Regions from separate parts of the Pandoraea vervacti genome, predicted to be linked through region 3. Evidence: predicted binding sites of a transcription regulator. Region 3 holds the regulator's gene; each other region holds the start of a gene.
What was found. The regulator LexA, encoded in region 3, represses DNA repair genes until DNA is damaged. The targets are predictions, from matches to a motif close to ACTGTATNNNNATACAGT.
Positions count from the first base shown of each region.

Region 1: recA (recombinase RecA) is a predicted target of LexA. The motif match lies at 1,895-1,912, and genes of this name have one in related genera.
Region 2: UC34_RS18275 (DUF2471 family protein) is a predicted target of LexA. The motif match lies at 1,708-1,725, and genes of this name have one in related genera.

Region 1 covers NZ_CP010897.2:4,812,086-4,819,014, forward strand. The annotation lists gene recX (recombination regulator RecX) at 1-523, opposite strand, end outside; gene UC34_RS20975 (hypothetical protein) at 528-695, opposite strand; gene recA (recombinase RecA) at 775-1,839, opposite strand; gene UC34_RS20985 (response regulator) at 2,042-2,731, shown strand; gene UC34_RS20990 (sensor histidine kinase) at 2,917-4,503, shown strand; gene UC34_RS20995 (MFS transporter) at 4,675-6,333, shown strand; tRNA gene UC34_RS21000 (tRNA-Met) at 6,553-6,629, shown strand; gene UC34_RS21005 (TFIIB-type zinc ribbon-containing protein) at 6,726-6,929, opposite strand, start outside.
Region 2 covers NZ_CP010897.2:4,207,654-4,214,582, forward strand. The annotation lists gene UC34_RS18265 (GGDEF domain-containing protein) at 1-754, shown strand, start outside; gene UC34_RS18270 (glutathione S-transferase C-terminal domain-containing protein) at 895-1,596, opposite strand; gene UC34_RS18275 (DUF2471 family protein) at 1,754-2,275, shown strand; gene UC34_RS18280 (exonuclease domain-containing protein) at 2,272-4,035, shown strand; gene UC34_RS18285 (LysR family transcriptional regulator) at 4,330-5,310, shown strand; gene UC34_RS18290 (flavin-containing monooxygenase) at 5,307-6,818, shown strand; gene UC34_RS18295 (ABC transporter permease) at 6,815-6,929, shown strand, end outside.
Region 3 covers NZ_CP010897.2:2,348,632-2,355,560, reverse strand. The annotation lists partial or broken gene UC34_RS10670 (sulfate/molybdate ABC transporter ATP-binding protein) at 27-762, opposite strand; gene cysW (sulfate ABC transporter permease subunit CysW) at 788-1,693, opposite strand; gene cysT (sulfate ABC transporter permease subunit CysT) at 1,736-2,599, opposite strand; gene UC34_RS10655 (sulfate ABC transporter substrate-binding protein) at 2,618-3,649, opposite strand; gene UC34_RS10650 (TetR/AcrR family transcriptional regulator) at 3,810-4,448, opposite strand; gene UC34_RS10645 (FAD-dependent monooxygenase) at 4,503-4,886, shown strand; gene lexA (transcriptional repressor LexA) at 5,074-5,727, shown strand; gene UC34_RS10635 (hypothetical protein) at 5,912-6,352, shown strand; gene UC34_RS10630 (enoyl-CoA hydratase/isomerase family protein) at 6,492-6,929, opposite strand, start outside.

The DNA of each region.
Region 1 (6,929 bases), 2.5 Mb from region 3:
CGGCGCCCCGTACGATTTTGCTGATAACGGTACGCGAGAAGCCCCGGGCCGCAAGAAAACGCATCTGTTTGGCGCGTGCTTCAGGGGTCGTGGCGACCTCGCCGAACTTCTTCTGCCAGACAGCATGTGCCCGCGCCAGTTCGGTCTCGCGCAGTTGCTCCGAAATCGCGGCGACGGTTTCAGCATCGACCTGATGCTGCTTGAGTTCGCCAACGATACGCGTGGTCCCCATGCGCGATGCGCGACGATTCACCACGCTTTCGGCGAACCGCTCGTTGGACAGCCAGCGCTCCCGTTCCAGACTGTCGAGCAACCGATCGAGCGCTTCGGGGTCCTCGGCGTCGGCGTAGGACGCCAGCTTGCGACGCAACTCCGCACGACTGTATTCGCGACGCGCAAGATACGACAACGCGCGACCTTTCAGGCTCAGCGTGGGTTTGCGGGAGGGTTTGACCGCGACGGCCTCATCCCCGGGCGGGGGTGGCGGCACATTCGGTGCGCGAGGAGGACGGCGATTGATCATGACTTCATCGTAGCGCCATCAGCGGCAGTCCCATGAGCGAAAAAACCATGACACCCGACGAATGCCAGCACGAGCCGGCATCGGCATCGGCATCGGCATCGGCATCGGCATCGGCATCGGCATAAGCGTCAAAGTCGGCGTCGGAGTCGGCGTCGAAATCAAGCGAAGACACCGAGACCGCAGGTCCACAAAGCAAAAACGGCAGCACGATGCCATAAGGCCTCGCGCTGCCGCACCGACAACACAGGCGATTACGCCTCGTCGTCTTCTTCGATCTCGCCGGTTTCGTTGATCGCCGTAACACCCAGCGATGCACGCACCTTGTTCTCGATTTCGTGGGCGATGTCCGGATTTTCGCGCAGGAACTCACGCGCGTTGTCCTTGCCCTGACCGATCTTCTCGCCGTTGTAGCTGTACCATGCGCCGGCCTTCTCGACGATCTTCGCGTTGACGCCCAGATCGATGATTTCGCCTTCGCGCGAAATCCCCTGGCCGTAGAGGATGTCGAAAATCGCTTCGCGGAACGGCGGGGACACCTTGTTCTTCACGACCTTGACGCGGGTCTCGTTACCGACCACCTCGTCGCCCTTCTTGATCGAACCGATACGGCGGATGTCCAGGCGCACCGACGAATAGAACTTCAGTGCGTTACCGCCGGTCGTCGTTTCCGGGTTGCCGAACATCACACCGATCTTCATGCGAATCTGGTTGATGAAGATCACCGTGCAGTTCGTGCGCTTGATCGTGCCGGTCAGCTTACGCAGCGCCTGCGACATCAGACGCGCTTGCAGACCCGGCAGCGAGTCGCCCATTTCCCCTTCGATTTCGGCCTTCGGCACCAGGGCCGCGACCGAGTCGATGATGATGAGGTCGATCGAGCCCGAACGCACCAGCGCATCGGCGATTTCCAGCGCCTGTTCGCCCGTGTCCGGCTGCGAGATCAGCAGTTCCGGCACCGAAACGCCAAGCTTGCTCGCGTAGCCGACGTCGAGAGCATGCTCCGCGTCGATAAACGCGCACGTGCCGCCGATCTTCTGCATTTCCGCCACGACTTGCAGCGTGAGCGTGGTCTTACCCGACGATTCCGGACCGTAGATCTCGATCACACGGCCGCGCGGCAGACCACCGACACCGAGTGCGATGTCCAGCCCCAGCGAGCCCGTGGAGACGACCTGGATGTCCGCTTCGACCTCGCCGTCGCCAAGACGCATGATCGAGCCCTTGCCGAATTGCTTCTCGATCTGCGCGAGGGCGGCGGCGAGCGCCTTGCCTTTCTCGGCCGACAGATTGGCAGACCCTTTCTTGCTTTCTTCCATGAATCGTCCTTTGATATGATGAGCGAGACGGCTCGAGTGAGGCGTGACTGCCGGTACTGTATAAAAAACCAGTGCTCTTTGCAAGTGCCTGTTGTCCGAAAGCGCCGAAACGACAAAAAAAGCCGCGAACCACGCGCCGCAACATCACAGGAGACACACCGCCGCCGTCAGGCATCGGTGCCTACACAAGCCTATCACGCCCATGCGAATTCTCATCGCAGAGGATGACAGCATTCTGGCCGACGCCCTGACCCGCTCCCTGCGTCAGGGGGGCTACGCCGTCGACCACGTCAAGACGGGACTCGAAGCGGATTCCGCACTTTCTGCCCAGACGTTCGACCTGCTGATTCTCGACCTCGGTCTGCCGCGCCTGCCCGGTCACGAAGTGTTACGCCGACTGCGCGCCCGCAACTCCCATCTGCCCGTGCTGATTCTGACGGCCTCCGACAGCGTCGATGCGCGCGTGAAAGGTCTCGATCTCGGCGCGGACGACTACATGGCCAAGCCGTTCGCGCTCGCCGAACTCGAAGCGCGCGTGCGCGCCCTGACCCGGCGCGGCGCAGGCGGCGGTTCGACCGTCATCCGTCATGGCCCGCTCAGCTTCGATCAGGTCGGGCGCACCGCCTATATTCATGAGCAGATGCTCGATTTGTCCGCACGCGAACTCGAATTGCTCGAAGTGCTGCTGCTGCGTACCGGGCGCCTCGTCTCGAAAGAACAACTCGTCGATCACCTGTGTGGCTGGGGCGAGGAAGTCAGCAACAACGCCATCGAGGTGTACATGCACCGGCTGCGCAAGAAGATCGAGCCCAGCGGCGTACGCATCGCCACGATTCGCGGCTTGGGGTATTGTCTGGAAAAGCCGGCGGCAACGCCCGCCAATGCTGCCTGAGGACCCTCGCAGGCGGGATGTACGGGATAGGCGGAATGAGCGACGCGCTTGCGACGTCGGCGCACGCCTCGCTTAAGGGTCTTGCACGTGCAGGTGTGCAGACGTATCCCGCCACCCGGCCACTGCGGCCACTTCGGCCAGTTCGGTGACCCCGGCCGCCTCAGCCTCTTTAGACTTGCTACCCGATGCGTCTGAGCTTTCGCCCTCCTCATCGCGCCACGCTTGCGGATCCCGACGCATCGCCCCATCCGGCAGACGCCGCCGATCCGTTCGACCCTTACGCGGATCCCTTCGTACGCCCGGGCTTCGGCGCGCCGCTGGAGCGCGAGGCGGAGCCGCCGCCACGCTCGCTGTTCGGCGAAATCCTCGACTGGATGCTCGCCCCGTTGCTGCTGCTCTGGCCGATGAGCATTGCCGTGACGTATCTGGTCGCGAAGTCGATCGCCAACGGCCCCTTCGACCGGGCGCTGGAAACCAATACCTATGTCCTCGCCCAGCAGGTCCACTCCGATCGCGGGCAAGTCACGCTCGCCTTGCCGATGCCCGCCCGGGACCTGCTGCGTGCGGACGCCACCGACAACATCTATTTTCAGGTCCTTGGCGCGAAGGGGGAACTCGTCGGCGGCACGGCCGAACTGCCCTTGCCGCATGAAGACGACCGGCCGCAGCCAGGCGTCGTCCAGTTCCGCGACGAGACGCTCGGCGGCAACGACATTCGCGTCGCCTTCACCTATGTCGATCTGCCGCGCATGACGCCCCCCGGCAGCATGGCGCTCGTTCAGGTCGCCGAAACGCTAGACAAGCGCAGTCAACTGGCCAACGAGATCATCAAGGGCGTAATCCTGCCGCAGTTCGTGATCCTGCCGCTGGCCATCGTGCTCGTGTGGTTCGGTCTGTCGCGCGGTCTGGCGCCGCTGCATGCGCTGCAGGAGCACATTCGCGCCCGGCGTCCCGACGACCTGTCGCCGCTCGAAGCCCGTCAGGCGCCGCCGGAGATCGCGCCGCTCGTCAACTCGCTGAACGATCTGCTCGGACGCCTCGAACAAAACATGAAGCTCCAGCAACGCTTCATCGCCGACGCGGCGCATCAGCTCAAGACGCCGCTTGCCGGTCTGCGCATGCAGGCCGAACTCGCGTTGCGTCAGACCTCGCCAGACGAGTTGCGGCGCTCGCTCTCGCAGATCGCCGTGAGCTCCGAGCAGGCAGCGCGTCTGGTCAACCAGTTGCTCGCGTTGGCGCGCGCGGAGAACAGCGCGAACGACGCCGCCGCATTCACGCCGCTCAACCTCAGCCTGCTCGCACGCAGCGCCATGCAGGACTGGTTCCAGGCCGCGTTCGCCAAGCGCATCGACCTTGGCTTCGAGGAGCCGCCGTTCCCGGTGCATCTGTCCGGCCAGCCGGTGATGCTGCGCGAGTTGCTCAATAACCTGATCGACAACGCGATCCGTTACACGCCTGCCGGCGGTAAGGTGACGGTGCGCCTGCGTCATGAGGCGTCCGACGGATTCGTCCATCTCGAAGTCGAAGACACCGGCCCCGGCATTCCCGTTGCGGAGCGCCCACGCGTGTTCGAGCGCTTCTATCGCATTCTCGGCAGCGACAGCGACGGCAGCGGACTCGGGCTCGCGATCGTGCGTGAAATCGTGCAGATTCATCGCGGCGATGTGAGCGTGCTCGACCATGTCGACGCGCAGCACCCCGAAGCAACCGGCACCCTCATTCGAGTGACGTTACCGCTCGCCGAGGCGCCTATCGAAAACCCTCATGCGTGACGGAATCACGCAAAATACGACCCATTTCGGGCCAAAGTCGAGGGTAAGTCCCTAGCAGCGTAAGGTTCGAGTCAGTTTGGCGTCAGACGGCGGTAAGGTTGCGCTCCAATAATCAGTTGCAACGGCCCGGGTGCGTCCCAGGGGCGTGCTTACATTACAGGAGACAACCGCATGGCTACTACAACGGCAGCCACCACCCATGCGCCGATGACCAAGGAAGAACGCAAGGTCATTTTCGCGTCGTCGCTGGGCACGGTGTTCGAGTGGTATGACTTTTACCTGGCCGGTTCGTTGGCCGCTTTCATCAGCCGTCACTTCTTCTCGGGGATCAATCCGACGGCAGCCTTCATCTTCACGCTGTTGTCGTTTGCCGCCGGCTTCGCGGTGCGCCCGTTCGGCGCCATCGTGTTCGGTCGCATCGGCGACCTGGTGGGCCGCAAGTACACGTTCCTCGTGACCATCACCCTGATGGGTCTGTCGACGCTGGTCGTCGGTTTGCTGCCGGGCTATGCCTCCTGGGGCATTGCGGCACCGGTGATCTTCATCGCCATGCGTCTGCTCCAGGGTCTGGCCCTGGGCGGCGAATACGGCGGTGCGGCCACGTACGTTGCCGAGCACGCGCCGCATGGCCGTCGCGGTTTCTACACGTCGTGGATTCAGACGACCGCAACGCTGGGTCTCTTCCTCTCGCTGCTCGTGATTCTCGGCACCCGCATGGCGATGGGTGAAGAGGCATTCGGCGACTGGGGCTGGCGTATCCCGTTCATTCTGTCGATCGTGCTGCTGCTGGTCTCGCTGTGGATTCGTCTGCAACTGAGCGAATCGCCGGCATTCCAGCGCATGAAGGCGGAAGGCAAGGCTTCGAAGGCGCCGCTCAAGGAGTCGTTCGGTCAGTGGAAGAACCTGAAGATCGTGATTCTGGCGCTGGTCGGCCTCACGGCAGGTCAGGCCGTCGTGTGGTACACGGGCCAGTTCTACTCGCTGTTCTTCATGACGCAGGTGCTCAAGGTCGACGGCAACACCGCGAACATCATGGTCGCGCTCGGCCTGCTGATCGGCAGCCCGTTCTTCGTGTTCTTTGGCGCCCTGTCGGACAAGATCGGCCGCAAGCCGATCATCATGGCGGGCTGTCTGCTGGCTGCGTTGCTGTACTTCCCAATCTTCAAGGCGCTCACGCACTACGCCAACCCGGCGCTCGAAGCGGCAACGGCACGTTCGCCGATCACGGTCATCGCCGATCCGAACGAGTGCTCGTTCCAGTTCAACCCGGTGGGCACCTCGAAGTTCACGAGTTCGTGCGATATCGCGAAGAGCTACCTGTCGCGCGCCGGTCTGAACTATCAGAACGAAGCGGCGCCGGCGGGCACGATGGCATCGGTGAAGATCGGTGACAAGGTGATCCAGTCGGTCGACGGCAAGGCAGCGGACGCCAAGGACAAGACCAAGGCGTTCGAGACGGACATGTCGGCTACGCTCAAGGCAGACGGCTATCCGGCGAAGGCCGACCCGGCCCAGATGAACAAGCCGATGGTCGTGATCCTGCTGGCGATTCTCGTGATCTTCGTGACGATGGTGTACGGCCCGATCGCGGCGATGCTGGTCGAACTGTTCCCGACGCGCATTCGCTACACGTCGATGTCGCTGCCGTATCACATCGGTAACGGCTGGTTCGGCGGCTTCCTGCCGGCCACGGCCTTCGCAATCGTGGCAGCCAAGGGCGACATCTACTCCGGCCTCTGGTATCCGATCGTGATCGCGTTGATCACCTTCGTAATCGGCATGCTCTTCATCAAGGAAACGAAGGATGTCGACATCTACGCCAACGACTGAGCCGCAATAAGTCGCTGGGCGTAAGACACGTCGGAAGACGCCGGAGCCTTCGGGCGCCGGCGTTGTCGTTTGTGGGGGAAGGAGGCGGGCGAGGGAAGCCGATGGGGGCGAAAGCGCTGATGCAGACGATGCGCGTCAGCCGGTGCGCAAACATTTTCATAGTTTTCGCAAAATACCTGTTGACAGCCTATAGGGGCCTACCTATAATCTTTCTTCTACGGCGAATTAGCTCAGTCGGTTAGAGCGACGGAATCATAATCCGCAGGTCCGGGGTTCGAGTCCCTGATTCGCCACCAAATGCAAAAAGCCGCTGTTCCGAAAGGTTCAGCGGCTTTTTCTATTGTTCGTTCGCTCTTGCAACAGCGTGGGCGATTTCGTTCGTCTCGAGACACTCAGTCGAAGTCGAACATCTCGAACAGCGACTTCTTCTTGCGCGGGCGGTCGTGCTGCCGTCGGCGGTCATCATGGCCGTGGTGCGCGCTTCGCTGATCGCCAGGCTCGCGATATTCACGGCCGTCACGTCGGTCGTCATCGTGGGCGTACCGACGCTTATCGTGCATGCCATGCGTGCCGTGCATACCATGCGTATCGCGTGA
Region 2 (6,929 bases), 1.9 Mb from region 3:
CCGTCACCCTTACAACTATTGGCTGACGGCCGGCATGGCCGCCGCCTTTGCCGTGGGGCACATCGTACGCGGGGTCGCGTTTGGTTGGGCCCCTGCGCCCGGCCCGGAGGTCTACGCACCGACGATGTTCAATACGGTCATGCTCACGATCGGTGCAGTCGTCATGCCCGCCATGACGATGGGCTCGGTGCTCATGATTCACGACGCCATGCTCGCCACCGCCGAAGAGGCCGCCAATCGCGACTATCTGACGGGCGCAATTTCGCGCAAGCACTTCGACCTGCTAGCGCGTCAGGAGATGGCGCGTGCGGTGGCGCGCGGCTGGCCGCTGTCGATCGTCGTCATCGATCTCGATCATTTCAAGGCGATCAACGATACCCACGGACATGCGGGTGGCGACACGGTACTGCGAGAGTTCGTGAAACTGGTGCGCGACAGCCTGCGTGAGGGCGACGTCTTCGGGCGACTGGGCGGCGAAGAATTCGCCGTGCTGCTGCCGGGCACCGACACGGCGGGTGCGATTCGCATTGCCGAGCGCCTGCGCACCCAGGCAAGCCGACATCTCGTGGCGGGTCCGTTTGGCGTTTGCCACTACACCCTGAGCGGCGGTGTGGCCACCTGGCTCGAACATGAGAGCCTCGAAGCCCTTTGCGTCCGCGCCGATCGTGCGCTGTACGCCGCCAAGATTTCCGGGCGCAACCTCGTGCTCTCGGACGTGCTCTCCAGCGACGAAACGGCGTCAGAGGCAGGCTGAGGCGATCAACGGCCCGAAGCCGCAAACGCGGCAAGGACCCGAACGCGGACGGGGATTGACCATGACGCCCGGCAGTCGGGCGATACGGGTCACGCGCGACGTCGAGCCATCGCGCGCGCCGTCATTGTCGACCTATCCGTTCAGACTTCCGGAAAGAACTCGCGACGCATGCGGGCGACGTACTCGGTCAAGTTCACGTGCTTTTCGATTTCATCACGCAGCAGGTGATCGAAACTCGGTGTCAGCGCCCCCGAAATGAAACCGAACGCGGTGGCATCGGCGCCACAGGGCTTGTCCCCGAAAAAGTACGGCTTCTCGCCCAGCAATTGTGCGGCGCTCTGCGTGCCGCGCGCGAGCAACTGCTGCTGCTCCGGCGGCCGATAACGACCCGTGCCCTGCCCATGTAGCGTGTTACGGATCTTGCGGCGAATCACCTTTTGCGCGACCGGGCGCACCGGCCACGGAATCGACTTGAAGAACGACGCCGGTCCTCTGGCGAAATTCCCGTCGTCGCACCAGCGCGCCTGCACCACGTGCCAGTAGAAATGGTCCTCCAGCGCCTTCTCGAACATCCATGCCGCACCGCGCTGCTCGGGCGTGAGTCCGGCGTCGAAATCGACCCCGTACTTGCGCTCGATGTGCAGGCGAATCAGCGTCGAGTCCGGCACGATCTCGCCATCGTCATCGATAAAGGGCAGCTTACCCTTCGGCGCGCGGCGAAACCCGCCGCGATCCGTACGGTAAGGCAGACCGGCCAGCTTGAGCAGCATCTCCGCCTTGACGACGAACGGGCTGGCGTCAGGCAGCCCGAACGCCGGGCCGAAGGTATACAGGGTCAACATCGGGCGCGCGCTCCTGTGCGGGAAGAATGGCGCAGAGTATTACACGCGCGAGCGGGCACGACGAGTCCGTCGCAGTCGGGACGCACACTGCACCACATACGTGACTCGCGCACTGTGATTTTATACAGTATCATGTACCCCAATCGAGGAACATCTCATGGAAACCATCGACTGGGATCAACTGGCGCTAAGCGCCGCCGAGCGCGATCTGGCCAGCGTCGTGCGCGAGATCGCCGCACGCTACTCACGTGAAGCACCCGAAGTACCCCATGGCGCACCAGCGTGGGAGGCGAGCGACAACGTGTCGGCCATACCGCTGGACTGGCGCACGCTGATCGCCATCGCAGACGAAGCGGAAGCGGATATCGGCCTTCACGCGCGGCATGAGCCGTGGGTACTTGCGCGCTTGCTGCGTCTGCCCGGCGACGAAGCCCTGCGACGCGACGGCGAACTGCCGTCGCTCGACGCTGCGGTCGATCTGCAATGGCCCGACATGGCTGCGCCGGCGGTTTTCCGCGCCATTGTGGCCGCCTTCGCCAACGACGACTCGTCGGCAAACGATGCCGGCGCCTACGCGGGGGCTTCGATGCTGGCGTCACCGTCGAAGTGTTCGACAATGGGGTCGAAGGCGCAGATTCGCCAACGTGGCATGCTACCCGGGACATCATCCCCGCGATGATCGACCCCGACGCGCTCGCCCGTTCGCTGCCCGCCCCGATGGTGTTCGTCGATCTGGAGACGACCGGCGGCAATGCGCTCGAAGACCGCATCACCGAGATTGGCGTGGTCGAGGTCGGCCCCCACGGCGTGGAGCAATGGAGCACCTTGCTCGACCCGGCCGAACCCATTCCGCCGTTCATTCAGAAGCTCACGGGCATCACCAACGAGATGGTGAAGGGCCAGCCGTCGTTCGGCACGCTAGCCCAGGGCCTGGCCGAGCGTTTGCACGGCAAACTCTTCGTCGCGCACAATGCCCGCTTCGATTACGGATTTCTCAAGAACGAATTTCGACGCGCCGGCATTGCGTTTCAGGCGGACGTGCTGTGCACCGTGCGTCTGTCGCGCCTGCTGTTTCCGTCGGCCGCCCGCCACGGACTCGATGCACTGATCGCCCGCTTCGGCCTGATGCCGCAGGGCCGTCACCGGGCGCTCGCCGATGCCGATCTGCTCTGGCAGTTCTGGCAGAAGCTTCATACGCTCTACACGCCGGACCTTATCGGACAGGCGGTACAGCGAGTCACGAAGCGATCGAGTCAGCCGCCGCAGTTGCCGGATGAGGCCATCGATGCACTGCCCGACACCCCCGGCGTGTACCTGTTCTATGGCGAAGGCGACATACTCTTGTATGTCGGCAAGAGCGTGGATGTTCGCGCCCGCGTGCGCTCCCATTTCTCCAGCGACCATCAGGTGGCCAAGGACTTGCGCATCTCTCAGGAGATTCGCCGGGTCGAGGTGCATCGAACGGTCGGCGAGTTGGGGGCATTGCTGCGCGAATCGCAACTCGTCAAGCAATTGCAGCCGGTACACAACCGTATGCTGCGTCGCGCTGCGAGTCTCTATAGTTGGCAACTGACGCAGGACAGCGATGTGCCGCAGCTCGTGAGCGCCAGAACCGTCGACTTCGCCAGCGCCGAAGCGCTCTATGGCACGTTTTCCTCGCGCGCGAGTGCAGAAGCCGCGTTGCGCGCGCTGGCTGACGAGCACCGTCTGTGCTGTGCGCAACTGGGGCTGGAGAAGGCGGCCAAAGGGCGTCCGTGTTTCGGCTATCAGGTCAAGCGCTGCGATGGCGTGTGCGTGGGCGACACCCCGCTCGCGGCACACACCGAGCGGACTCGCGAAGCGCTCGCGACACTGCAACTGAAAACCTGGCCGTATGACGGCCCGATCGCCATCGAGGAACACGGCATGCGCGAGGATGGCGACGGGAAGGACAGCGTCATCGGTCATGGCGGCGGCACTCTCGACGGTAACGCCCATGGCGACCTCGATGGGCACAACGTCGAGTACCACGTGATCGATCGCTGGCAGTATCTCGGCAGCGTGGCCTCGCGCGAGGCGTTGGACACCTTCATCGACACCATGCCCGCCGCGACAGGTTTCGATCCCGACATCTATCGGTTGTTGGGCAGGCGTCTTGCGGCGTCGCAGCCTGCCGAACCGACGGGCGAACCGACGGACAAAGCAGCAGGCAGAGCGGCAGACGCCAATACTGTCCTCGCCGAACCGCCCAAGGTTGGCAGCGCACGTCGTCCGTGCGCGCCGCTCACCGTGTTGCAACTGACCCGCCCGGCGTTCCGCCTGAGTCACGTCGAGCCACCGGACGACGCGACGCTGAGAAAAAAGCCCCGCGGCGTCGCACTGTTGCGCCGCCGCCAGCCGCGCCCCGACGATCCAAACCAGTTGCGCCTGCCGCTGGACAGCGTCGGACGCGTCGCATAGCGCTACGCGGGCATCCACCGGGTTCGGCCACCGTCTCATTACGCGAGAAACCGCCGCAACTCCCCACCCCGCACTAATTTTCTTTCCGCCTTGTGCCACCTAGGCAAAACCCTCCTATCCACTTCGGGTCATGAGCATATAAATATTAAGTATTTGCAGGACGCATGCTTGTAGCCGAAGAATACGCAATCCGAATACAGCAGGTATTGCGACTTCGACGGCCGTAGCGGCGTCGATCACCGGGGGTTTGGGGCGTGGGGTACGCGCCATATCCTCGTCCCCACACCGAGCCAGATGGAATTACGCCAACTCGAAGCCTTCGCGGCGGTCATGTCGACCGGCAGCATCACTGCTGCCGGGCGTTTGCTCGGGCGCTCGCAACCTGCCATCACCCGCATGATTCAGGAGCTCGAAGCCGAGATCGGCTACGCCCTGTTCGCGCGCAGCGGTCCGCGCGTCACACCGACCGAACAGGGCTTCCTGCTGTTCGAAGATGTCGAGCATGTGCTGGCCGGTTTGCAGCAGATCCGCGCCCGCGCCGATGAAATCGCGCGCGGGCAGACCCGTCCGTTGCATGTCGCGGCCACGTCGGCACTGGCCGCCGGGCTCGTGCCCGCCGCACTTGCCCTGCCAGGCCCCGCGCGCGACACGCACCAGATCCAGATGCGCAGCACCTCGCCGGAGCAGGTCGTGCACGCCGTGCTCACGGGCGCCGCCGACATCGGCGTGACGAGCCTGCCACTGGAACACCGTGGCATCGTCGTGCACTGGATCGGCGAATCGGCGTGCGTCGCGGCCGTGCGCAACGACGATCCGCTCGCCGCGCATGAACGCTTGCCGCTGGCTGCCTGCGCCGGTCGCCGCATCATCACGATGCAGAACCCCTACCGCCTGCGCCGCCGCCTCGATCAGGCGTTCTCGCAGGCAGGCGTCGCGCCGGCCGGCCTCATCGAGACCAACGCGTCGATCAATGCCATGACCGCCGTTCGCGCGGGGCTCGGCGTGGCCGTGCTCGAACCCGTCACCGCGTACGGACTGCCGCTCGCGGATGTGGCCGTGCGCCCGATCGATGCCGATATCCCGTTTTTCTTTGGCGTCATTACCCGCGACGCCCGCGAACCGTCGCCCGCCGCGCTCGCATTCGTCGATGCGCTGGCCAATGCCGCGCGCGACCTGCTGCCCGGCTTCGTGCAGCGCGCCGCTACCGAACACGCCCAAGTCTTGCAGTCGCTTTACGGCGACCTGCCCGCCCCCAAGGAAGCCCAGTCGTCATGACCACGTCCCCGACCATCGCCACCGGCCTGCCCGCGCTCGAAGCGCGTCTGCGCCAGGACCTCGCCTGGCTCGAACTGCCCGCCAGGCACTGGGTACCGGAGCGCACCTATCGCGGCCAGCCCGTGCTCGACGTCGCCATCATCGGCGGGGGCATGGCCGGTCTGGCAGCGGCCGCATCGCTTACACACCTGGGGGTCGGCGCGGTGATCTTCGATCAATCGCCGCGCGGCTTCGAAGGGCCGTGGGTCACCACGGCGCGCATGGAAACCCTGCGCTCGCCCAAGCAACTCACCGGCCCGGCGCTCGGTCTGCCCGCGCTTACCTTCCGGGCGTGGTTCGAAGCGCAGTTCGGGCTAGAGGCATGGGAGGCGCTCGACAAGATTCCGCGCCTGCAATGGATGGACTACCTGCGCTGGTATCGCGACGTGCTCGCCATCGACGTGCGTAACGACCACCGCATCAACAGCGTCACGCCGCTCGGGGCGGACGGTGTTGTCGAACTGTCGGTGACGTCGCCAGAAGGCGATCGAATCGTCTACGCACGTCACGTTGTGCTCGCCACGGGCCGCGACGGCCTTGGCGGCCCCACGGTCCCCGCCTTTGCCCGGGGGCTTGCGCGCCGCTTCTGGGCGCACTCTTCGGACGTGATGGATTACGCGACGCTGCGTGGCAAGCGCGTTGGGGTGGTCGGCGCCGGGGCGTCTGCGATGGACAGCGCCGCCACCGCGCTCGAAGCCGGCGCCGCAAGCGTCGACCTGCTGATTCGCCGTGCCGACATCCCGCGCGTCAACAAAGGCAAAGGTGCCGGCAACCCCGGTCTGACGCACGGCCACATCCATCTGCCGGACGAATGGAAGTGGCGCATCCGTCACTACGTCAACGTTCAGCAAGTGCCGCCACCGCGTGGCAGCACGTTGCGCGTGTCCCGTCACGAAAACGCGCGCTTCAACCTTGGCGCACCGATTCTCGACGTCACCCCGGTCGGCGAAGCCCTGCACGTGCGCACGGCAAAGGGCACTTTCGTGCTCGACTTCCTCGTCTTCGCGACGGGCTTTCGCATCGATATCGAAGGGCGCCCCGAGTTCGCATCGTTCTCGAAGTTCGTTCGCAAGTGGAGCGACCGTTACACGCCCGCACCGGGCGACGAGGATGTCGAGCTGTCCGATTCGCCGGACCTCGGCCCGACCTTCGAGTTTCAGGAAAAAACGCCCGGCGCCTGCCCGGGACTGGAACGCATTCATTGCTTCTGCGCACCGGCCACGCTGTCGCACGGCGCCGTCTCGGGCGATATTCCTGCGGTAAGCGAAGGCGCGAAGCGGTTGGCGCAAGGGCTCGCAGGCACGTTCTATCGTGAGGATGTGGCGCATCACTACGCCAACATGGAGGCGTATGCCGAGCCGGAAGTCTATGGCGACGAATGGACACCTGCGCCGCCACCGCCTGCGGTGACGGCCACAGGCGATGCGCCTGCCGCCGCCCCGGCGGACAAGGAGCACCTCGCATCATGACCGCATGGATTCTGCGCCGCGCGCTGCAAGCGGTGTTCGTGGTGTGGCTGATGACGCTGATCGTGTTCGTCGGCCTGCATGCGATCGGCAATCCGGTCGACATCCTCATCG
Region 3 (6,929 bases):
GGCAATGAAATCATGCGTCTGCAATTGCCCCGAGAGGCGGTTCGCGGCGCCGAGAAACTCATAGACGAAGGCGCTTTCCGGGGTGTCGTAGACATCCTGCGGTGCACCGATCTGCTCGACCTTGCCGCGATTCATCAGCACGATGCGATCGGCCACTTCCAGTGCCTCTTCCTGATCGTGCGTGACGAAAATCGTCGTGATGTGCAATTCGTCGTGCAGCCGGCGCAACCAGCTGCGCAATTCCTTGCGCACCTTGGCGTCGAGTGCGCCAAACGGTTCGTCGAGCAGCAGCACCTTCGGCTCCACCGCCAGCGCACGCGCCAGTGCGATACGTTGACGCTGTCCCCCTGAGAGTTCCGCCGGATAGTGATCGGCGAGCCAGTCGAGTTGCACGAGGCCCAGCAATTCGTGCACCTTGGCGCGAATCTGCGCATCCGAGAGACGATCGCGGCGCGACTTCACGCGCAGGCCGAACGCCACGTTCTCGAACACGGTCATGTGACGGAACAACGCATAGTGCTGAAACACGAAACCGACCTGGCGCTCACGCGTACCCACGGAGGCGACGTCTTCACCGTTGAGCACCACGCGTCCGGCATCGGCGAACTCCAGCCCGGCGACGATTCGCAGCAGCGTGGTCTTGCCGCAACCCGACGGCCCGAGCAGCGCGACCAGTTCACCCGTGGGAAACTCGAGACTGACGTCGTCGAGCGCATTGAAGTCGCCGAAGCGCTTCGAAACCTGTTGTACCTGGATGCTCATTGTCCTGTTCCTCGATACGTTGCGTTCAGGCCTGCACCGCGTCTGCGCGACGCGCGGCCTTGTCCTGCGCCAGCTTGTGCTCCGCCCACAGCTTCAGTGCCAGCGTGGCGAGCGCGAGCAAGGCGAGAATCGACGCCGCCGCGAATGCGCCCACCGTGTGGTAGTCGTTGTATTCAATTTCCACATGCAGCGGCAGCGTATTCGTCTCGCCGCGAATGTGACCCGAGACGACCGAGACCGCGCCGAACTCGCCCATCGCCCGGGCGTTACACAGAATCACGCCGTACAACAGGCCCCACTTGATCTTCGGCAGCGTCACGCGCGTGAACACTTGCCAGCCGCTTGCGCCCAGCACGCGCGCGGCCTCTTCTTCTTCGCTGCCCTGCGCCTGCATCAGCGGAATCAGCTCGCGCGCAACAAACGGGAACGTCACGAACACCGTCGCGAGCACCAGCCCCGGCAGCGCGAACACGATCTTCAGATTGTGGGCGTCGAGAAACCCCCACAGCGGGCCCTGGCGCCCGAAGATCAGCAGGAACGTCAGCCCCGCCACGACCGGCGACACCGAAAACGGCAGGTCGATGAGCGTGGTGAGAATGCTCTTGCCCCGGAAATCGAAGCGCGCAATCGCCCACGACGCGGCCACCCCGAATACCAGATTCAGCGGCACGGCAATCACGGCGATCAGCAACGTCAGCCGAATGGCCGAGAGCGCATCGTCGTTCGTCAGGCCTTCCCAGTAGGCCGCGAAACCCTTGCCCAGCGCAGTCACGAAGACCGACGCGAGCGGCAGCAACAGAAACAAGGCGAAGAACGCCAGTGCGACGCCGATGAGAATGACCTTGACGAACGCGGGTTCGTCGGTCGGATCGGATTTGCGCGCCGAAGTGGCTTGCGGCAAGGCGCGCGACAGTGCGAGTGAATCGGACATGATCGAAACGTTCTCTTCGAATGGCTTACCGAAAGGCTTGTGTCAGACGCCACTGGCGCGACGGCCCGAATGACGGCGTTGCAGCCACCATTGCAGCGTATTGATCAGGAGCAGCAGCACGAACGAAATCAGCAACATCACCACGGCCAGCGCCGCCGCCCCGCCGAAATCGTATTGTTCGAGCTTGGTAATGATCAGCAGCGACGTAATCTCCGAGACCATCGGGATGTTGCCCGCGATGAAAATGACCGAGCCGTATTCACCGACGGCGCGTGCGAACGCCAGCGCAAAACCCGTCAGCAATGCGGGCAGCACCGCAGGGAGAATCACGTGACGCAGCGTTTGCCAGCGCGTGGCGCCCAGGCAGGCCGCGGCCTCTTCCTGCTCGCGCTCGAACTCTTCGAGCACCGGTTGCAGGGTGCGCACGACGAACGGCAGACCGATAAAGGTGAGCGCCACGAAAATGCCCAGCGGCGTGAAGGCGATCTTGATGCCGAGCGGTTCGAACCAGCGTCCGACCCAGCCGTTCGGCGCGTAGATGGCGGCAAGCACGATACCGGCGACCGACGTCGGCAACGCGAACGGCAGGTCGATCAGCGCGTCGACGAATCGCTTGCCGGGGAACGTGTAGCGCACCAGCACCCACGCCAGAATGAAACCGAAGACGGCGTTGAGCGACGCCGCCGCAAGCGAGATGCCGAACGTGAGGCGGTACGACGCCAGCACGCGCGGCGACCCGACGGCGGTGACAAAGCTCGCCCAATCGAGCGAGCTTGCCTTGATGAAGACCATCAGCAACGGCACCAGCACCACAAGGCTCAGGTACGCGACGGTATAGCCCATCGTCAGGCCGAAGCCCGGCAAGGCACTTGGCTTGCGCCACAGAGGAAACAGTGCGGTACTCATGCGAGGGTCCCTGCCCGATTACTTCTTGGTGTAGATCTGATCGAAGATGCCGCCGTCCGCAAAATGCTTGGCTTGCGTCTTCGTCCAGCCGCCCAGATCGGCATCCACCGTGTAGAGCTTGAGCTTAGGATATTGCGCCTCGTACTTCTTCGCGATTTCCGGCGAGCGCGGACGGTAGAAGTGCTTGGCGGCGATTTCCTGCCCCTGCGGCGAGTACAGCCATTGCAGATAGGCTTCGGCGGCCTTGCGGGTGCCATGCTTGTCCACGTTCTTGTCGACGATGGCCACCGGCGGCTCCGTGAGGATCGACGAGGACGGCACGACGATGTCGAACTTGTCCGGGCCGAGGTCCTTCACGGACAGCAGCGCTTCGTTTTCCCAGGCGATCAGCACGTCGCCGATACCGCGCTCGACAAACGTCGTCGTCGCACCGCGCGCGCCCGAGTCGAGCACGCCCACGTTCTTGTAGATCGCCTTGACGAATTCCTGCGCCTTCTGCTCGTTGCCGCCCGGCTGCTTGAGCGCATAGAGCCATGCCGCGAGGTAGTTCCAGCGGGCGCCGGCCGACGTCTTCGGATTCGGCGTCACCACGCTGATGCCCGGCTTGGCCAGGTCGTTCCAGTCCTTGATGCCCTTCGGGTTGCCCTTGCGCACCAGCAACACGATGGTCGAGGTGTAAGGGGTGGCGTTATCCGGCAGACGTTTCTGCCAGTCCTTGTTCACGAGACCGGCGCTGGCCAGTTCGTCGATGTCGGCCGAAATGCCGAGGGTGACCACGTCCGCCGGCGCGCCGTCGAGCACGGTGCGGGCTTGCTTGCCCGAGCCGCCGTGCGAGGCCTTGACCGTGACGGTGTCACCGGAGACTTGCTTGTAATGGGCCTCGAACGCCTTGTTGTAGTCGGCGTACAGCTCACGCGTCGGGTCGTACGACACGTTGAGCAGCGAAAGACTGGCTGCGTGCGCCTGAATCGTCATGCTGGCGGCCAACGCCAGACCGCCCAGTGCGACTGCCAGCTTCTTAGCTTTCCATCCCCGTGCTGCTTTGCTCATGACTTGCACTCCTTGTTTGCTTCTCGTGTGTAGGAGGCCAGTCTATGAGCGCGTCTAAATAATTAAAAATAATATTTTCGCTTTTGTTTATGCCGGAATAAGGATTAGAGAATTTGTGCTGATGAATTCCGCCAGCACGGCCCCGCCGAGCGGCGCCCGCTCAGACGTACGGGGAGTCCGCCAACGCGGCCTGAAGCCCCCTCGCGCCTTGATCCACAAGGCTCAGGAAGCTTTTCTGCGCGTGCGACGTGTCCTGCGTGTCGGCGAAAACCCGGTGTCCATGAAGGAACGCCACCGTCCACGCCGCCAACAGCAAACCGGCCGCCAGCCGGGCCTGCACGTCGGTCGCGGGCCGCCCCGCGCTTTCGGCGAGCGCTTGTGCCACGACGTCGGCCAATTCGTCGCGAATGGCACGGGCTCGCGCCTTGAGCGTCTCGCTGCCCTCGATGGTGCGCACGAATCCCTGACTCCGGGCCGAAAAGTCGACGAATGGGCTGCCCTGCGCCACTAACCGGTGCGCGAGCAAACGCAACGCTTCGAGCGCAGACACGCCCGGCTCGCGCGCACGTATCGCCTCACGTAGCGCTTCACGCCCCTCTTCGTCCCGGTCGAAGAACATGTCTTCCTTGCGCGGGAAGTGGTTGAAAACCGTCATGCGCCCGACATCGGCCGCCGCAGCGATCTGATCCACCGTCACGTGATCGAAGCCGTGCTCATGGAAAAGCCGCGTTGCGGCATTGGAAATGCCCTGCCGCGTGGCAAGGCGCTTGCGTGATCTCAAATCGGTTGGCGTTGACATGTCGCTCCTGATGACCCAGTTTACATGTACTCAGTACATATTTATACGAAGTATATGACAAACCCCATCGATGTTGTGGTGGCTGGCGCGGGACCGGTCGGTCTACTCAGCGCGATCGAACTGACGCTCGGCGGCGCCCGCGCGCTCGTGCTCGAACGGCTGTCCTCGCCGAGCGATGCGATGAAGGCGCTGTCGTTCGGGCCGTTGGCGGGCGAAGCCCTGTTACGCCGCGGCATGCGTCAGGCGATGCAAGCGGCGCAGGCGCGTAACGCCGACGCCATGCGCGCGTTTTCCGAACAGACCGGCTCTGACCTTCGCGTACGTGCCTCGAAGTTTAATGGTCATTTCGCCGGGCTTTCCCTCATTCGGCGTGACGCGCAGGCCGACCCCGAACGTCGGCCTCGCCATGTCGACCAGCCGAGACGTCGACCATCCTGAACGGTTAGGTCCGGTCGGCTGGAACCGTACGCCGCACGGGGTGTTCTGTTACGGCCCGGTCCCGCTGGAGACATACACCGCCGAGCGCCGTCCGGGCGGAACTTCATGCACTACATGAAGTTTTCCCTTGCCTTTTTGCAAACACTGTACAAAAATACAGCCACCTGTGCTTCCATACAGTGATGCCATGATCAAACTTACCGCCCGTCAACAGCAGGTCTACGAACTGGTTCAGCAAGCGATCGAACGCACCGGCTTTCCGCCCACGCGCGCGGAGATCGCAGCGGAACTGGGCTTCTCTTCCGCCAACGCCGCGGAGGAGCACCTGCGGGCGCTGGCGCGCAAAGGCGTGATCGAACTGGCCGCCGGTCAATCGCGCGGCATTCGCCTCAAGCGTCTGGACGAAGCCGGCGGCTCGCATCAGTTCACGCTCCCGCACATGGGCCTGATGCAGTTGTCGCTGCCGCTCGTGGGGCGCGTCGCTGCGGGTAGCCCGATTCTGGCGCAAGAGCACATCGAACGTAACTTCCAGTGCGATCCGAACATGTTCGCACGCCAGCCCGATTACCTGTTGAAGGTACGCGGGATGTCGATGCGCGACGCAGGCATTCTCGACGGCGACCTGCTCGCCGTGCAGAAAGCGGCGGACGCGCGCGAAGGCCAGATCGTTGTGGCTCGAATCGGCGACGACGTGACCGTCAAACGTTTTCATCGCGTGAAGGGCGGCGTCGAACTGATCGCCGAGAACCCTGACTTCGAGAACATCAATGTCGACGAAGGCAGCGGTGATTTCGCGCTGGAAGGGATCGCGGTCGGCTTGATCCGCAACAACGATCTCTGATCGTTCAGCGCGAACGAAGGGGCGACGTGATCTGACGCTTCGCCCCGCTCCCTGAAGATTTGCATTTCCGACTGCGCCGGGCTGGGTCCGGCGCCCGGGCCCTGCTGCGCCTTCGATTTGTGAAAGCGATGCGAAACGCAGCAAGGCACGTCCCTCTGACCCGCATTGGAACAAGGATCGCATCATGGCTCGACTTTTTGGTTTGCTGCGCACGTCTCTTGGTCAACCGCGCGTGAGTGTGTCATCGCAGACGTCACAGACGCCGCAGTCGCGCCTGTCGGCGGTCTACGGTCTCTCGGCGCTGTCTGGGCCGTTCGCGTCGTCGCCCGCCATCGCCCGCTCGTATACCGTACCGGCGCGCACGCGTCCGACAGCACTGCCGCGCACGATCGCGGCAGCGATGGCATCGGCCTCGCGTCGCCCCTGCCCCGCAGGAAAAGCCGTCAAGGCGTCGCGTAATGTGCGGGAGCAACAGGCGCGTCGCGACGTGAACATGAGTGACGAGAGCCATGACGTGCGCGTGTATCGCGACGTGTCGCACATCGTCATGGTCGGCACCATTGCCGATATCTGCCGCAAACTGGATCAGGCCGTCGGCGAACAATTCTGTCAGGCAGCGGTGTAACGCGCCCAAGGATGCGGCAAACAAACCATCACTCTGCAAAGGCGTGATGCAAACGATTCGCCCGCCATGATGGCGGGCGGTAACAGCGGTCAGTTGCGTCGCATTGCAAGCGGAGATGTCCGGGCCATCAAACCGCGAGTCACTTGCCCAGATCGCGCAGCGGGTTGTCGGCGCCTTGACGGTCACCGTCGAAGAATCGCTTGATATCTTCCGCTTTTACGGCTTCGATGCTCGGGTGCTGCCATTGCGGTTTGTGGTCCTTGTCGATCACCATGGCGCGAATGCCCTCCACGCCTTCCGCCCCCGTGCGGCCGTCGAGATTGAAGACGCTGCGCATCATCAGCCACTCTTCACGCAACTCGTCCGCGAGCGAGCGCTTTCGGGCGCGCCGCACCTGTTCAAGCGATACGCACACCATCAGCGGCGAACGCTTCGTGCGCAGCAAATCCTCCGTTTCTTCCGCCCAACCCGAATACTCGCAACGCGCCTCCAGCTTCAACGCCTTGAGGATGGCGGGCATATCGGGCAAACCGAAATGCGCGTCGATGACATCGCGCAGCGGGGCCAGCTTGCCCGG